3 regions of the Kitasatospora sp. NPDC096077 genome follow, and region 2 is predicted to be linked to each of the others. Evidence: riboswitches for the same ligand, from Rfam matches in the RefSeq annotation. Region 2 holds a riboswitch; each other region holds the start of a gene.

Region 1 (4,394 bases), on a different contig from region 2:
GCCCGCTACCTGCCGCACAAGGCCTCCGGCAAGAAGATCGTCGGCGTGACGGTCTCCGGCGCCGCCATGGTCGTGGTGCCGATGGTGCTGATGGGCGCCGTGATGGCGGTGGCCTCCCCCGGCCTGGCACAGGCCGCGGACCCGGTCTCCTTCCTCGGCGACCTGCTGCCGACCTGGCTGGCCGTGCCCTACCTGCTGACCGCGATCGTCGGCATGCTGCTGATCAACAGCCTCTCCATGTACTCGGCCGGCTTCACCGCCCAGACCATGGGCGTCAAGCTGCCGCGCGCCATGGCGGTCAGCATCAACGCCGTGATCTCGCTGGTCGGCGGCCTGCTGCTGATGCTGGTCGCGAAGAGCTTCCTGGGCTCCTTCATCACCTTCCTGATCCTGCTCGCCGTCTCCTTCTCGGCCTGGATCGGCGTCTACGCGGTGGACATGTACCGGCGCCGGACGCGCGCCGTGCGCTACGACGCCGAGGCGCTGATGGACACCAGCAGCACCAGCCGCTACTGGTACACCGGCGGCTTCTGCTGGCAGGCGATGGTGTCCTGGCTGCTCGCGCTGCTGGCCGGCCTCGCCTTCACCAAGTGCGACTGGTTCGCCGGCCCGTTCTCCGACACCCCGATCGGCCGGTACGGGCTCGCCTGGGCGGCCACCATCGTGATCTCGGCCGTGATCATGGCCGTGCTCCCCACCCCCCGGGAGAACGCCCCCGCCACCACCGGCGCCCCGGTGGAGCAGGACGAGAAGGTCGCCGCCTGACCGCAGGCACCGACCGACACCCCCCCGGACCGCCCGGTGGCCGACTCAGCCGAGTCGCCACCGGGCGGTCCGGCTTTTCCCTGGCGGTAGGTGGCCCCACCTGCGGATTCCGCACAAGGGCGGGCCCGTTCCTGCGAATACTGCGAACCCGGGGCGGTGGTACCTTCGCAGGAACGGGCAGGAAGGGAAGGGCACGCCCATGGCACGTCCCACCGGGCGGAAGGTCTACGCCCACGCCAAGCTCCGCCGGCTGCGCCGCGAGCACGGCATGAACCAGGTCGAGCTGGCCCGCGAGCTGGGGATCTCGACCAGCTACCTCAACCAGATCGAGCACAGCCAGCGCCCGCTGACCGCCGCCGTGCTGCTGCGGATCTCCGAGGTGTTCGGGGTCGACCCGGAGTTCTTCTCCGAGGCCGAGGAGGAGCGCCTCGGCACCGATCTGCGCACCGCGCTCGCCGACGAGGCCTGCGGCGGCGGGGTCCCCGCGGAGGAGATCGCCGAGGTCAGCCGGGACCACCCGGAACTGGCCCGGGCCCTGGTCGCGCTGCACCGCAGCTACCGCGCGGCCCTCGCCCGGGTCGCCGACCTGGGCGAACCGGGTGGCGGCGCCATCGGCGGGGCCATCCGCCCGGCCGAACCCCACGACGAGGTCCGGGACTTCTTCTACGCCCACCACAACCACATCGCCGCCCTGGACGAGGCCGCGGAGCGCACCGCGCGGGAGCTGGCCACCACGACCGCGGGCCGCACCGCCGCCGCGCTGGCCACCCGGCTCGCCGAGCGGCACGGCGTCCGGGTGGTCGAGGCGGACCAGCGGCGGGCCGCCGACCTGCGCCGGTACGACCCGGCGACCGGCGCGCTGCACCTCTCCCCGTGGCTGACCGACGGCCGCCGCGCCTTCCAACTCGCCACCCAGCTGGCCCTGTTGGAGCACCGCCCGCTGCTCGACACACTGCTGGCGGCGGCCGAGCCCGACCTCACCTCTCCGCAGGCCGTCGACCTGGCCCGGATCGGCCTGGCCAACTACTTCGCCGGCGCCGTGCTGATGCCGTACACCGCCTTCCACGCCGCCGCCGAGGAACTCCGCTACGACATCGAGCTGCTCCGGGCCCGCTTCGGCGTCGGCTTCGAGACGGTCTGCCACCGGCTGAGCACCCTGCAACGCCCCGGCCGGCGCGGGGTGCCCTTCTCCTTCCTGCGCGCCGACCGGGCCGGGAACATCTCCAAGCGCCAGTCCGCCACCGACTTCCACTTCTCCCGGCTGGGCGGCACCTGCCCGCTGTGGACGGTCTACGAGGCCTTCTCCTCGCCCGGCCGGGTCCTCACCCAGGTCGCCGAGATGCCCGACGGCAAGCGCTACTTCTGGATCGCCCGGACCGTCTCGCACGGCGGCCACGGACACCGCGCGCCGCGCAGCGAGTTCGCCGTCGCGCTCGGCTGCGAGCTGCGGCACGCCCACCGCCTGGTCTACGCCGAGGGCATCGCGCCGAACGCGCCCGGCGCGGCCACCCCGATCGGGCTGGGCTGCCGGATCTGTGAACGCCGGGACTGCGCCCAGCGGGCCCGGCCGCCGGCGGGCGGACGGCTGCTGGTCGACCCCGACCGGCGCGGCCGGGTGCCCTACCCCGTGCTGGCCGACGGCCCCGAGGCCTCAGCCGAGTCAGGACCGCCCCGCCTGTAGGGTTGATCCGCTGGTGGTTCACCGGGCGCCCCGCGCTCCCGGGGAGGCAAGAGGGAACCCGGTGACGCCTTTCACACGGCCAGTCCGGGACTGCCCCGCAGCGGTGAGCGGGAACGACCGCCGTCATCCGCACTGGGCCCGGGAAACGGGTCCGGGAAGCGACGGCCAGTAGGCGTCCTCCCCGGGAGGACCGGCCCGCGAGTCCGAAGACCTGCCACCGGTGCGCACGCCGAACGGCGGCGTGCGCGCTCCGGGGCCCCGCGGGAGGGCCGCGTGGCCCTCGTACGGACCCCCGGTCCGGCGGGTCCGTCCGTCGGCCCGCCGCCCCGGACGCTGCTGCGCGCGCCGCCGTCCTCCCCGCTCGGAGCGACACCGGGACCACTGGGACGACTGGGACTTCTGCATGGACCACCTGACCGACGGCGCACGGCTGCCCTCGCCCCGCGGCGCCACCGAGCCCTACGGGCCCTGCGTGCTGCTCAAACACGGCGAGGTGGTCCTCAAGGGCCGCAACCGCCAGCGCTTCGTCCAGCGGCTGGAGGACAACCTGCGGGTCGCGCTGCGCGGGATAGGCGGCTCGACCTGGATCCGGACCCCGCACACCATCACCGTGCTCGGCGGGCAGGTGCCGGTCGAGGACCTGGTGGCCCGGGCCCGCACGGTGATCGGGTTCAACGCGGTCGAGCCGGCCCTACGGGTGCCCAGCACGCTGGAGTCCGTCGAGGCCAACGCCCTGACGGTGCTCGGCGACGCCTGCGCCGGACGCGCCACCACCGGCTTCGCCGTCCGGGTCCGGCGCCGGGACAAGGGCTTCGCCCTCACCTCCACCCAGCTGGAGCGCCACCTCGGCGCGTTCCTCCAGCCGCGGATCCCCGGCCTGCGGGTCGACCTGACCGCGCCCGACGTCACCCTGACCGTCGAGATCGAGCACCGCGAGACCTATCTGTCCGCCGAGCGCCACCCCGGGCTGAGCGGGCTGCCGGTCGGCTCCAGCGGGCGGGCGCTGGTGCTGCTGTCCGGCGGCTACGACTCGCCGGTCGCCGCGCACCGGGCCATGCGGCGCGGACTGGCCTGCGACTTCGTGCACTTCAGCGGCGCGCCGTACACCAACCCCTCCTCGGTCTACAAGGCGTACGCCCTGGCCCGCGAGCTCAACCGCTACCAGCCGCCCGGCGAACTGCACGTGGTCTCCCTCGGCAAGGCCCAGAAGCAGCTGGCCGTCGCGGGCGCCGGGCGCCTCCAAGTGGTCGCCCAGCGTCGGCTGATGGTGCGCACCGCCTGCGCCCTGGCCGGCGCCACCGGCGCCCAGGCCCTGGTCACCGGCGACAGCCTCGGCCAGGTCGCCAGCCAGACCCTCGCCAACCTGGCCGCCGTGGACCAGGCCGCCACGCTGCCGGTGCTGCGCCCGCTGATCGGCTGGGAGAAGCAGGAGATCATCGACCAGGCCCGGGCGCTCGGCACGGCGGAGATCTCCGTCCTGCCGGACGAGGACTGCTGCAGCCTGCTCGCCCCGCCGCAGGTCAGCACCGGGGCGCGGCTGGGCCAGCTGCGGGCCGTGGAGAAGCGCCTCGACCTGGACGAGGTGGTCGAGGCGCTGCTCGCGAACGTGCAGGTGATGCGGCCCGGCCAGGAGGACGACGCGGCACCGGCCGTCACCTGTTCCGTCCCCTCCTGAGCCCCGGCCGGGCCGTGCCCGACGTCTTACACGGCGGCCGGCACGGCCCGCTGGCCCGGACCGTCGTACTGGGCCAGCGGGCGGATCAGGGCGTTGTGGGCGAGCTGTTCGGTGATGTGGGCGGTCCACCCGGTGATCCGGCTCATCACGAAGATCGGGGTGAACACCGGGGTGTCGAAGCCCATCAGGTGGTAGGCCAGCCCGGCCGGGTAGTCGAGGTTGGGGTGGATGCCCTTGCGTTCCAGCATCGCCCGGCGCAGCGCGGCGTGCAGG
Region 2 (4,394 bases):
GAGCCTGTCACACTCCCCCGGCCCCCGCGAACGAATCCGCCGGGACCGGGGTGTCGGGGGAGGTCAGCCCGCCGGAGCCGGGGGCGGCGTGCCCTGCGCTCCCGGCGCGGCGGAGCCCGCGGCCTTGGCACGCTGCAGCAGTTGGCCCTTCACGTACTCGGAGAATCCGGAGGCCGCCGCGGTCGCCGTGGCGTCGGGGTTGTTGCCGCCCTTCGCCGAGCCCTCGACCGTGAAGTAGGCGTACCGGCCGAGGCTGTTGTGGGTGTTGGTGCAGCCGGGGTTGGCACAGAAGGCCGGGGCGCCGGCGGCCGGCAGACCCTTGAGCTGGCCGGCGTAGTTCTTCATCGCGGTCTCGGCCTGGATCTTGTGGTCGAAGACGGCCACGCCGACGGTCACCGCGCTGTCGCCGGAGACGTACGTCGCCCGGAGCACCTTCTGGCACCCCTGGTCGCCGAGCACCTTGCCGAGCCCGCCGGTCGTCGAATTGCCGTCCCAGCACGGCTGGTCCAGTGCGACCATGGTCCGGTTCCAGGTCGCGCCGTTGATCGTCAGCTGCTGCGCGGAGAACAGCGCGCCCGCGTCCTGCGGCGCCGGGTCGGTCGCGGCCTCCCAGATCGGCTTCGACGGGTCGTCCGTCTGGCCGGACTGTCCCCCCGGGCTGCCGGACGGGCTCGACGGCGTGGCCGTGGGCCGGCCGGAGGCGGTCGAGGTCTGGCCCGCGACCGCCTTCCCACCGTCGTCCTTCTTGCCCTGGAGCAGCACCGCGCCGCCCGCGGCCAGGCCGCCCACCACGACGACCGCGGCGACGATGCCGATCACCTTGAGCCTGCGCTTGCGCTTGCCCTCGGCCTCGTTGCGGTCCGCCAGCGCCGCCCAGTCGGGTTCGGCGCGCTGCGTCGGAACGGGCTGCGGAGGCTGGGGCTGCTGCTGCCACTGCGGCTGCGGCTGCGGCGGCTGGGCCTGCGGCTGCGGCACCGGAGGAACGGGCTGGGGAAGCGGCTGCGCGGACGGCGCCACCGGCCCGTACGAGGGCGGCGGCGGGCCGAAGCCCCCGCTCGGCGGCGGCACCGGTCCCGGTACCACCGGCTGCTGATTCCGTGCGCCCCCCGGCCCGGCGGGAGACGTTCCCTGCGGCCCGTGCCCAGGTACGCCAGTTCCGTCGCTCATGCGCCCAGATCGTAGGGCATGCGCCCGACCGCCGATCCGCCCGGTGACCATTCCGTGCCGGAACCGGGACGCCGTCGGCGCGGACCGGGGCGTCCCGTACACACGACCGGGCTTCCCGACGGCCTCACCCGGGCCTCCGGCCGCCTCTGCGAGGCCTCCCGCCAAGCGCCGCAAGGCCCCTCGCCCGACACCACCGGTCATCGCTCCAACACGCCACGCCGCACTACATGTGGTGTCGCATCGGAGAGATGCCACTACATGTATGCTCGCTTCTGCTGTCGATGCAGGGGAACCCGGTGCGAATCCGGGACTGCCCCGCAGCGGTGTGCGGGCGGCTCCAGGAGCCGCGCCGCGAGTCCGAGTACCTGCCGACCAGCGTGCGCACGGCCCTCCCGCAGAGGCCGCACAAGCACCAGTACGACCCCTCCGGGCCTCGCGGGCGGGCCGGGGAGACACCTCTCGCGACGTCGTTTGCGTTCGCGCCGTGCTCCCCTGCCCAGATCGGCCCGGGTGACCCCGATCACGCCGCCGATCGCCGCCAGGAGAGAGCGCCTTGACCACCGCTGCCTCAGTCACCCTGCCCGCCCAGGGCACCGGTACCGCCTTTGTCGACCCGACGGTCGCCGACCCCGGCGGCGCGCTCCTGCGGCTGCTCACCGACCGCAGCGTCGACCTCGCCGAGGTCGACCCCGGCCATGTCGCCGCCGCCGCGCTGCGCGGCCGCCACGCCGGCTCGGACTTCGCCGAGCTCCGCGGGCTGGCCGTGGACGCCGCCGCGTCGATGATCGCCGAGGACCCCCAGTACTCGAAGCTCGCGGCCCGCCTGCTCGCCCTGGAGATCGTCGACGAGGCGAACAGCCAGGGTTCCACCACCTTCGCCGCCTCGATCGCCGTCGGCCACGCCGAGGGCCTGATCGGCGACACCACCGCCGCGTTCGTCGCCAAGCACGCCGCCGCCCTGGACGCCCTGATCGACGCCAAGGGCGACGACCGGTTCGAGTACTTCGGCCTGCGCACCGTGCAGTCCCGCTACCTGCTGCGCCACCCGATCACCCGCAAGGTGATCGAGACCCCGCAGCACTTCCTGCTCCGCGTCGCCTGCGGCCTGGCGGTCGGTGACACCGAGCAGTCCGTGCGCGAGGTGTCCGAGCTGTACGGCCTGATGAGCCGCCTGGAGTACCTGACCTCCTCGCCGACGCTCTTCAACTCCGGCACCCGGCACCCGCAGATGTCCAGCTGCTACCTGCTGGACTCGCCGCTGGACAACCTGGACTCGATCTACAACCGCTACGCGCAGATCGCCCGGCTGTCCAAGCACGCCGGCGGCATCGGCCTGTCCTACTCGCGCATCCGCTCGCGCGGCAGCCTGATCCGCGGCACCAACGGCAAGTCCAACGGCATCGTGCCGTTCCTGCGCACCCTCGACTCCTCGGTCGCCGCCGTCAACCAGGGCGGCCGCCGCAAGGGCGCGGCCTGCGTCTACCTGGAGACCTGGCACGCCGACATCGAGGAGTTCCTGGAGCTCCGCGACAACACCGGCGAAGAGGCCCGCCGTACCCACAACCTCAACCTGGCGCACTGGATCCCGGACGAGTTCATGCGCCGCGTGAACGCCAACGCCGACTGGTCGCTGTTCTCCCCGGCCGACGTGCCCGAGCTGGTCGACCTCTGGGGCGCCGAGTTCGACGAGGCCTACGTCAAGGCCGAGCTGGCCGGCAAGGCTGTCCGCACCATCCCGGCGCAGACCCTCTACGCCCGCATGATGCGCACCCTCGCGCAGACCGGCAACGGCTGGATGACCTTCAAGGACGCTTCCAACCGCGCCGCCAACCAGACCGCCCTGCCGGGCCGCACGGTGCACTCCTCCAACCTGTGCACCGAGATCCTGGAGGTCACGGACGACTCCGAGACCGCCGTCTGCAACCTCGGCTCGGTCAACCTCGGCGCCCACGTGGCCGCCGGCGCCACCGCCGCCGACCTGATCAACGCCATGGACTGGGAGCGGCTGGACGCCACCGTGCGCACCGCCGTCACCTTCCTCGACCGCGTGGTGGACATCAACTTCTACCCGACGGTCGAGGCCGGCACCTCCAACTCCCGCTGGCGGCCGGTCGGCCTCGGCGTGATGGGCCTCCAGGACGTCTTCTTCAAGCTGCGGCTCGACTTCGACTCGGCCGAGGCCAAGCAGCTGTCCACCCTCATCGCCGAGCGCATCATGCTCACCGCCTACGAGCGCTCCGCCGACCTGGCCGAGCAGCTGGGCCGCCACGAGGCCTACGGCGAGACCCGCGCCGCCCGCGGCGAGCTGCACATCGACCACTTCCCGACGGCCGCCCCGCAGTGGGCCGACCGCTGGACCGCGCTGCGCGCCCGCATCGCCGAGACCGGCCTGCGCAACTCGCTGCTGCTCGCGATCGCCCCGACCGCGACCATCGCGTCCATCGCCGGCGTGTACGAGTGCATCGAGCCCCAGGTCTCCAACCTGTTCAAGCGCGAGACGCTCTCCGGCGAGTTCCTCCAGGTCAACCCGTACCTGGTGCGCGAGCTCAAGGAGCTCGGCGTCTGGGACCAGCAGACCCGTGACTCGCTGCGCGACGCCAACGGCTCGGTGCAGGAGCTCGGCTGGCTGCCCGAGGAGGTGCGCTCGCTGTACCGCACCGCGTGGGAGCTGCCGCAGCGCGCCCTGATCGACCTGGCCGCGGCCCGCATGCCGTACCTCGACCAGAGCCAGTCGCTGAACCTGTTCATGGCGGCGCCGACCATCGGCAAGCTCAGCTCGATGTACGCCTACGCGTGGAAGGTGGGTCTGAAGACCACCTACTACCTGCGCTCGCGCCCCGCGACCCGGATCGCCCAGGCCGCCTCCGGCACCGCCCGCGCCGCCGCGCCGGTGCCCGTGAACACCCCGACCCTCACCCCGGAGGAAGAGGCCGCACTGGCCTGCTCCCTGGAGAACCCCGAGTCCTGCGAGGCCTGCCAGTAATGACTGCCGACGACCGCAAGATGCTGCTCGACCCCGGCTTCGAGCTGACCCTGCGCCCGATGCGCTACCCGTCGTTCTACGACCGGTACCGCGACGCGATCAAGAACACCTGGACCGTCGAGGAGGTGGACCTGCACTCCGACGTCGCCGACCTGGCGAAGCTCAGCGAGGGCGAGCGCCACCTGATCGGCCGCCTGGTCGCCTTCTTCGCGACGGGTGACTCGATCGTCGCCAACAACGTCGT
Region 3 (4,394 bases), on a different contig from region 2:
ACGACCCCGTGGTGGATCTCGTAGCCCTCGACCCGTTGCCCGTAGGCCATGCCGACCGGCCGCGCCAGCTCCTTCTCGGCGCTGAAGCGGACGTGTGTCGGCAGCAGCCCGAGCCCGTCGACCGTTCCGGCCCCGGACTCCACCTCGTCCTCGATCGAGCGCGCCAGCATCTGGTAGCCGCCGCACACCCCGAGGATCGGCAGCCCGGCCGCCGCCCGCGCCTTCAGCGTCGGCTCCAGGCCGCGCTCGCGCAGCCAGGCCAGGTCGGCCACGGTGGCCCGGGTGCCGGGCAGCACCACCAGGTCGGCGTCGGCCAGCTCCTCCGGCCGGGTCACCCAGCGCACCAGCACGCCCGGCTCCTGCGCCAGCGCGTCCAGGTCGGTGAAGTTGGACAGCCGGGGGAAGCGCACCACGGCCACCCGCAGCACGTCCGCCCCGAGCGGGCCGGGCCCGTCCGCCCGGTCCGCCACGGTGGACAGGTCCAGCGAGTCCTCGGCGTCCAGCCACAGCCCCGGCAGCATCGGCAGGGTGCCCAGCACCGGCCGGCCGGTCAGCTCGCGCAGCATCTCCAGCCCGGGCGCCAACAGCCGGGCGTCGCCGCGGAACTTGTTGACGAACCAGCCCGCCACGTGCCGCTGGTCCTCCGCCGACAGCAGTGCGAGCGTGCCGTACATCGCCGCGAACACCCCGCCGCGGTCGATGTCCCCGACCACCACCACCGGCAGCGCGGCGGCCGTGGCCAGGCCCATGTTGGCGATGTCCCGGTCGCGCAGGTTGATCTCGGCGGGCGACCCGGCGCCCTCGCAGACCACCACGTCGTAGCGGGCCCGCAGGTCCGCCAGGCACTCCAGGGCGCGCTCCAGGAGGACGGGCTTGCGCTCCCGGTAGTCCAGCGCGCCCACCTCGGCGACCGCCCGGCCGAGCAGCACCACCTGGCTGCGGCCGTTCGCGCCGGGCTTCAGCAGCACCGGGTTCATCGCCGCCTCCGGCTCCACCCGGGCGGCCTGCGCCTGCATCGCCTGGGCCCGGCCGATCTCGGCACCGTCGGCGGTGACGAAGGAGTTCAGCGACATGTTCTGCGCCTTGAACGGCGCGACCCGCACCCCCTGCCGGACCAGCCAACGGCAGATCCCGGCCGTCACCACGCTCTTGCCCGCGTCCGAGGTCGTCCCCGCGACCAGCAGCGCGTTGCTCATGCCGTGCCCCTCCTCCACAGACGGATCGCCAGATGCCCCGCGACGGACGTACCCAGCGCCAGCACGCCCACCCGCCGGGACAGCGCGCAGGCCCGTTCGATGTCGTCCACCGTCACGGGCCGCAGCTCCGCCCCCAGCACCGGCCGGTGCTCCACTCGCTCGCCGTACTGAAGAGTCCCGCCCAACCGCACGCCCACCGCGCCCGCGAACGCCGACTCGGCCTGGCCCGCGTTCGGGCTCGGGTGCGCGGAGCCGTCCCGGCGCCAGACCCGCCAGGCGGTCCGCGGTTCGGGCGCGGCGGCCACCGTCAGCAGCGCGGTCAGCCGGGCGCCCGGCCAGCCCGCGACGTCGTCCAGCCGGGCGGACGCCCAGCCGAACCGGGCGTAGCGGGGCGAGCGGTGGCCGACCATGGCGTCCAGGGTGTTCACCGCGCGGAAGGCCAGCAGCCCCGGCGTGCCCGCCAGGGCGCCCCAGGTCAGCGCGTTCACCACGGCGTCGGCGGTGTTCTCGGCCACCGACTCGACCACCGCGCGGGCGATCTGCGGCCCGTCCAGCGCGCTCGGATCCCGCCCGCACAGGTGCGGCAGCCGCTCCCGGGCCGCCGTCAGATCGCCCGCGGCGAGCGACCGGCCGATGGTGCGCGCCTCCCGGGTCAGCGAGGTGCCGCCGAGCACCGTCCAGGTCGCCGCGGCGGCCAGCGCGGCCCGGCCCAGGGGGCGCCGGCCGACCGTACGGTCCAGGGCCAGCGCCCCGGCCGCGACCGTGCCCACGCACAGCGCGGTGTACGCCGCCCCGGCGGCGCGGTCGTCGCGCCACAGACGCCGCTCCAGGCGGTTCGCGGCGCTGCCGAACAGGGCGACCGGGTGGCCGCGGCGCGGGTCGGCGAACCGGGCGTCGGCGGCGTAGCCCGCGACGGCCCCCAGCGCGAAGGCGGCGGCGCGGGTCAGCGGGCGCACGGCGGCGCGTGGTCGGGGTCCGGCGGGGCAGCGCGCATCGCGTGGGTGTCCTCACTCAGGGTCCGCGCCCTGGATCGACGTACCGGGGGCGAGAGTCTCCTGGCTTCCGGGTCGGACGCACCCCCGGGCCTTCCAGCGGCTCCTGACGGACCACCGTGGCACTTCCGGGCGTGCTCCCCGGTGACAGTGGCGGGACCGCGCCGGACTCGCACCGGCTTCCTCTCCATGCCTCCGTTTGGCCCCAGGATCCCATCACGGGCCCGATCCGGGAGTCAACCGAGGTCACGGAGGGGTTGGTCACAGGAACGGCCCGCTCCGGGCCTGTGCGATCGCCCAGCGCGGCGGCGGCCCGACCGGCCCGGCTTCGTGCGTTCGGCGGCTGGGGGCGTCGCGCCGGCCGCGCCTACGGTTCGGGCCATGCGCCGCAGAAAGCCACCCGCCGTCGCCCCCGCCCCGGTGCCGTTCGCGCCCGGCGCCGCCCGCGCCCACCGGGCCGGCCTCGGGCTGACCCCCGAGCAGGTCGCCGAGGGCATGGCCGCGCACGGGGTGCGGCTGCTCCCCGGTCACGTCCTCGCCTGGGAGCTCGGCGGGTCGCGGCCCGGCGAGGCCGAGCTGATCGCGCTGGCCCGCGCCCTCTGGTGCCCCGTCGCCGAGCTGATGGACGGTCGGCCGACGAGCCTGCGCGACCACCGGCTGGCCCGCGAGCTCACCCAGGAGACCGTCGCCGAGCGGGTCGGCATGGCGCCGGCCGACTACCGGCGGGCCGAACTGACCGGCCACTGGGACGGCGACCCGGACCAGACCCTCGCCCTCGCCCAGGCCCTGGGCCTGCGGCTCACCGAGCTGGTCGAGGCCACCGGCCGCGGCGAGGCCCTCGACCGCCTCCTGCGGCAGTGCGTGACCGGCCGCTGGCAGTCCCAGCTGCGCCCGATCGCCCGCCTCGTCCCCGTCCCCGAAGCCGATCTGGCGGCCGTGCTCCCGGTCCTCCACCAGGAGCACCACGCCCCCACCTACTGGGGCGCCACGGCCAGTCCCCGCACCGCCACCCCACCCCTCACCCCCCGGTTCTGGCACCTCCTCAGCACCCGGGACCCCGCCGTCCCCGTCTGACCCGGCCCGCCGCCTCCCGTCCCCTCCCGCACCCGCCGTCCCCTCCCTTCCCCTCCCGTCCCCGTCCCCCGGACGGGCCAGCCCGGTGGCCGGGGGTGCGGTGCGCCGGTGGACTGGTGCTCGAAAACCGTCCGGTGCGTGAAACAGAGCGGGGATCGAGATGCGTTGGGGAACCGCAGCCGTCGTGGCGGCCGCCGCCGCGGGGGCGGCCGTGTTGGTGATCGGCCGCCGGGCCTCCGAGCGAATGGTCCGGCCGGGGGCGGGGCCGGGGGCCGGGGGATCGGAGTCCGGGCCGGTACTGGTGCAGAGCCTGGCGGCCGGCCGGGTCACCTTCAACCGGCGCCCCGAGAGCCTGCGGCCGGGCCGCTGGGCCGTGGAGTGGGAGGACGGCGGGCACGCGGTCGTCGAGGAGATCCTGCACCGCGACGAGCAGGGCGTCACCCGTCGGCTGGTCCGGGCGGACCGGGGCACCCTCGTCCCCGGCACCGAGGTCCGCTTCACGCCGCGGGTGCACCTGGGCGATCCGACCCGGGCGCTCGGCCTGTCCTTCACCGACACCGCCGCCGAGGGTGAGCTGGGCCCGCTCCCCGCCTGGCGGGTCGACGGCACGCGCGGCACCTGGGTGATCCTGGTGCACGGGCCCGAGGCGGACCGCCAGCAGACCCTCCCGGTCCTGCCGGTGCTGCACCGCCTGGGCCTGCCGGTGCTGTCCGTCACCTACCGCGGCGACGAGGGCGCCCCCGCCTCGCCGGACGGCCTCAGCCACTTCGGCGAGACGGAGTGGCGGGACGTCGAGTCGGCGGTGCGGCTGGCGCTCGACAGCGGGGCGGGCCGGGTGATCCTCTACGGCTGGTCGGTGGGCGCGACCATGGTCCTGCAGGCGGCGGCCCGGTCGGCCTGGGCCCAGGCGGTCCGCGGCATCGTGCTCGACTCGGTGGTCCTGGACCTCCCCGCCTCGGCCCGCCGGGACGCCGCCCGGGCGGGTTACACCGGGGTCGCCGCGGAGCTCGGCGCGCTGGCCGCGCAGGGCCGCACCGGGGTCGACCTCGCGGACTTCTCCCGCCTGGCGGAGGGTACCGACCTGCGGGTCCCGACCCTGGTGCTGCACAGCCCGGACGACCAGCTGGCCCCC

The links. A riboswitch is a leader RNA that binds a small molecule or an ion and turns the genes downstream of it on or off. The one in region 2 is predicted to bind cobalamin.
Region 1: it holds a riboswitch for cobalamin, as region 2 does, so the genes downstream of both, thiI (tRNA uracil 4-sulfurtransferase ThiI) here and ABTZ03_RS07515 (ribonucleoside-diphosphate reductase subunit alpha) in region 2, are expected to answer to the same signal.
Region 3: it holds a riboswitch for cobalamin, as region 2 does, so the genes downstream of both, ABTZ03_RS05750 (cobalamin biosynthesis protein) here and ABTZ03_RS07515 (ribonucleoside-diphosphate reductase subunit alpha) in region 2, are expected to answer to the same signal.

The regions. Positions count from the first base shown of each region.
Region 1 is NZ_JBEOSV010000033.1:28,936-33,329, reverse strand. Features, by position in the region: gene ABTZ03_RS25795 (purine-cytosine permease family protein) at 1-765, shown strand, start outside; gene ABTZ03_RS25790 (short-chain fatty acyl-CoA regulator family protein) at 965-2,446, shown strand; cobalamin riboswitch at 2,444-2,679, shown strand; gene thiI (tRNA uracil 4-sulfurtransferase ThiI) at 2,850-4,121, shown strand; gene ABTZ03_RS25780 (bifunctional 2-methylcitrate synthase/citrate synthase) at 4,148-4,394, opposite strand, start outside.
Region 2 is NZ_JBEOSV010000005.1:133,437-137,830, reverse strand. Features, by position in the region: gene ABTZ03_RS07520 (hypothetical protein) at 64-975, opposite strand; cobalamin riboswitch at 1,414-1,554, shown strand; gene ABTZ03_RS07515 (ribonucleoside-diphosphate reductase subunit alpha) at 1,745-4,150, shown strand; gene ABTZ03_RS07510 (ribonucleotide-diphosphate reductase subunit beta) at 4,150-4,394, shown strand, end outside.
Region 3 is NZ_JBEOSV010000004.1:76,297-80,690, reverse strand. Features, by position in the region: gene ABTZ03_RS05755 (cobyric acid synthase) at 1-1,196, opposite strand, end outside; gene ABTZ03_RS05750 (cobalamin biosynthesis protein) at 1,193-2,152, opposite strand; cobalamin riboswitch at 2,246-2,373, opposite strand; gene ABTZ03_RS05745 (helix-turn-helix domain-containing protein) at 2,570-3,262, shown strand; gene ABTZ03_RS05740 (alpha/beta hydrolase family protein) at 3,423-4,394, shown strand, end outside.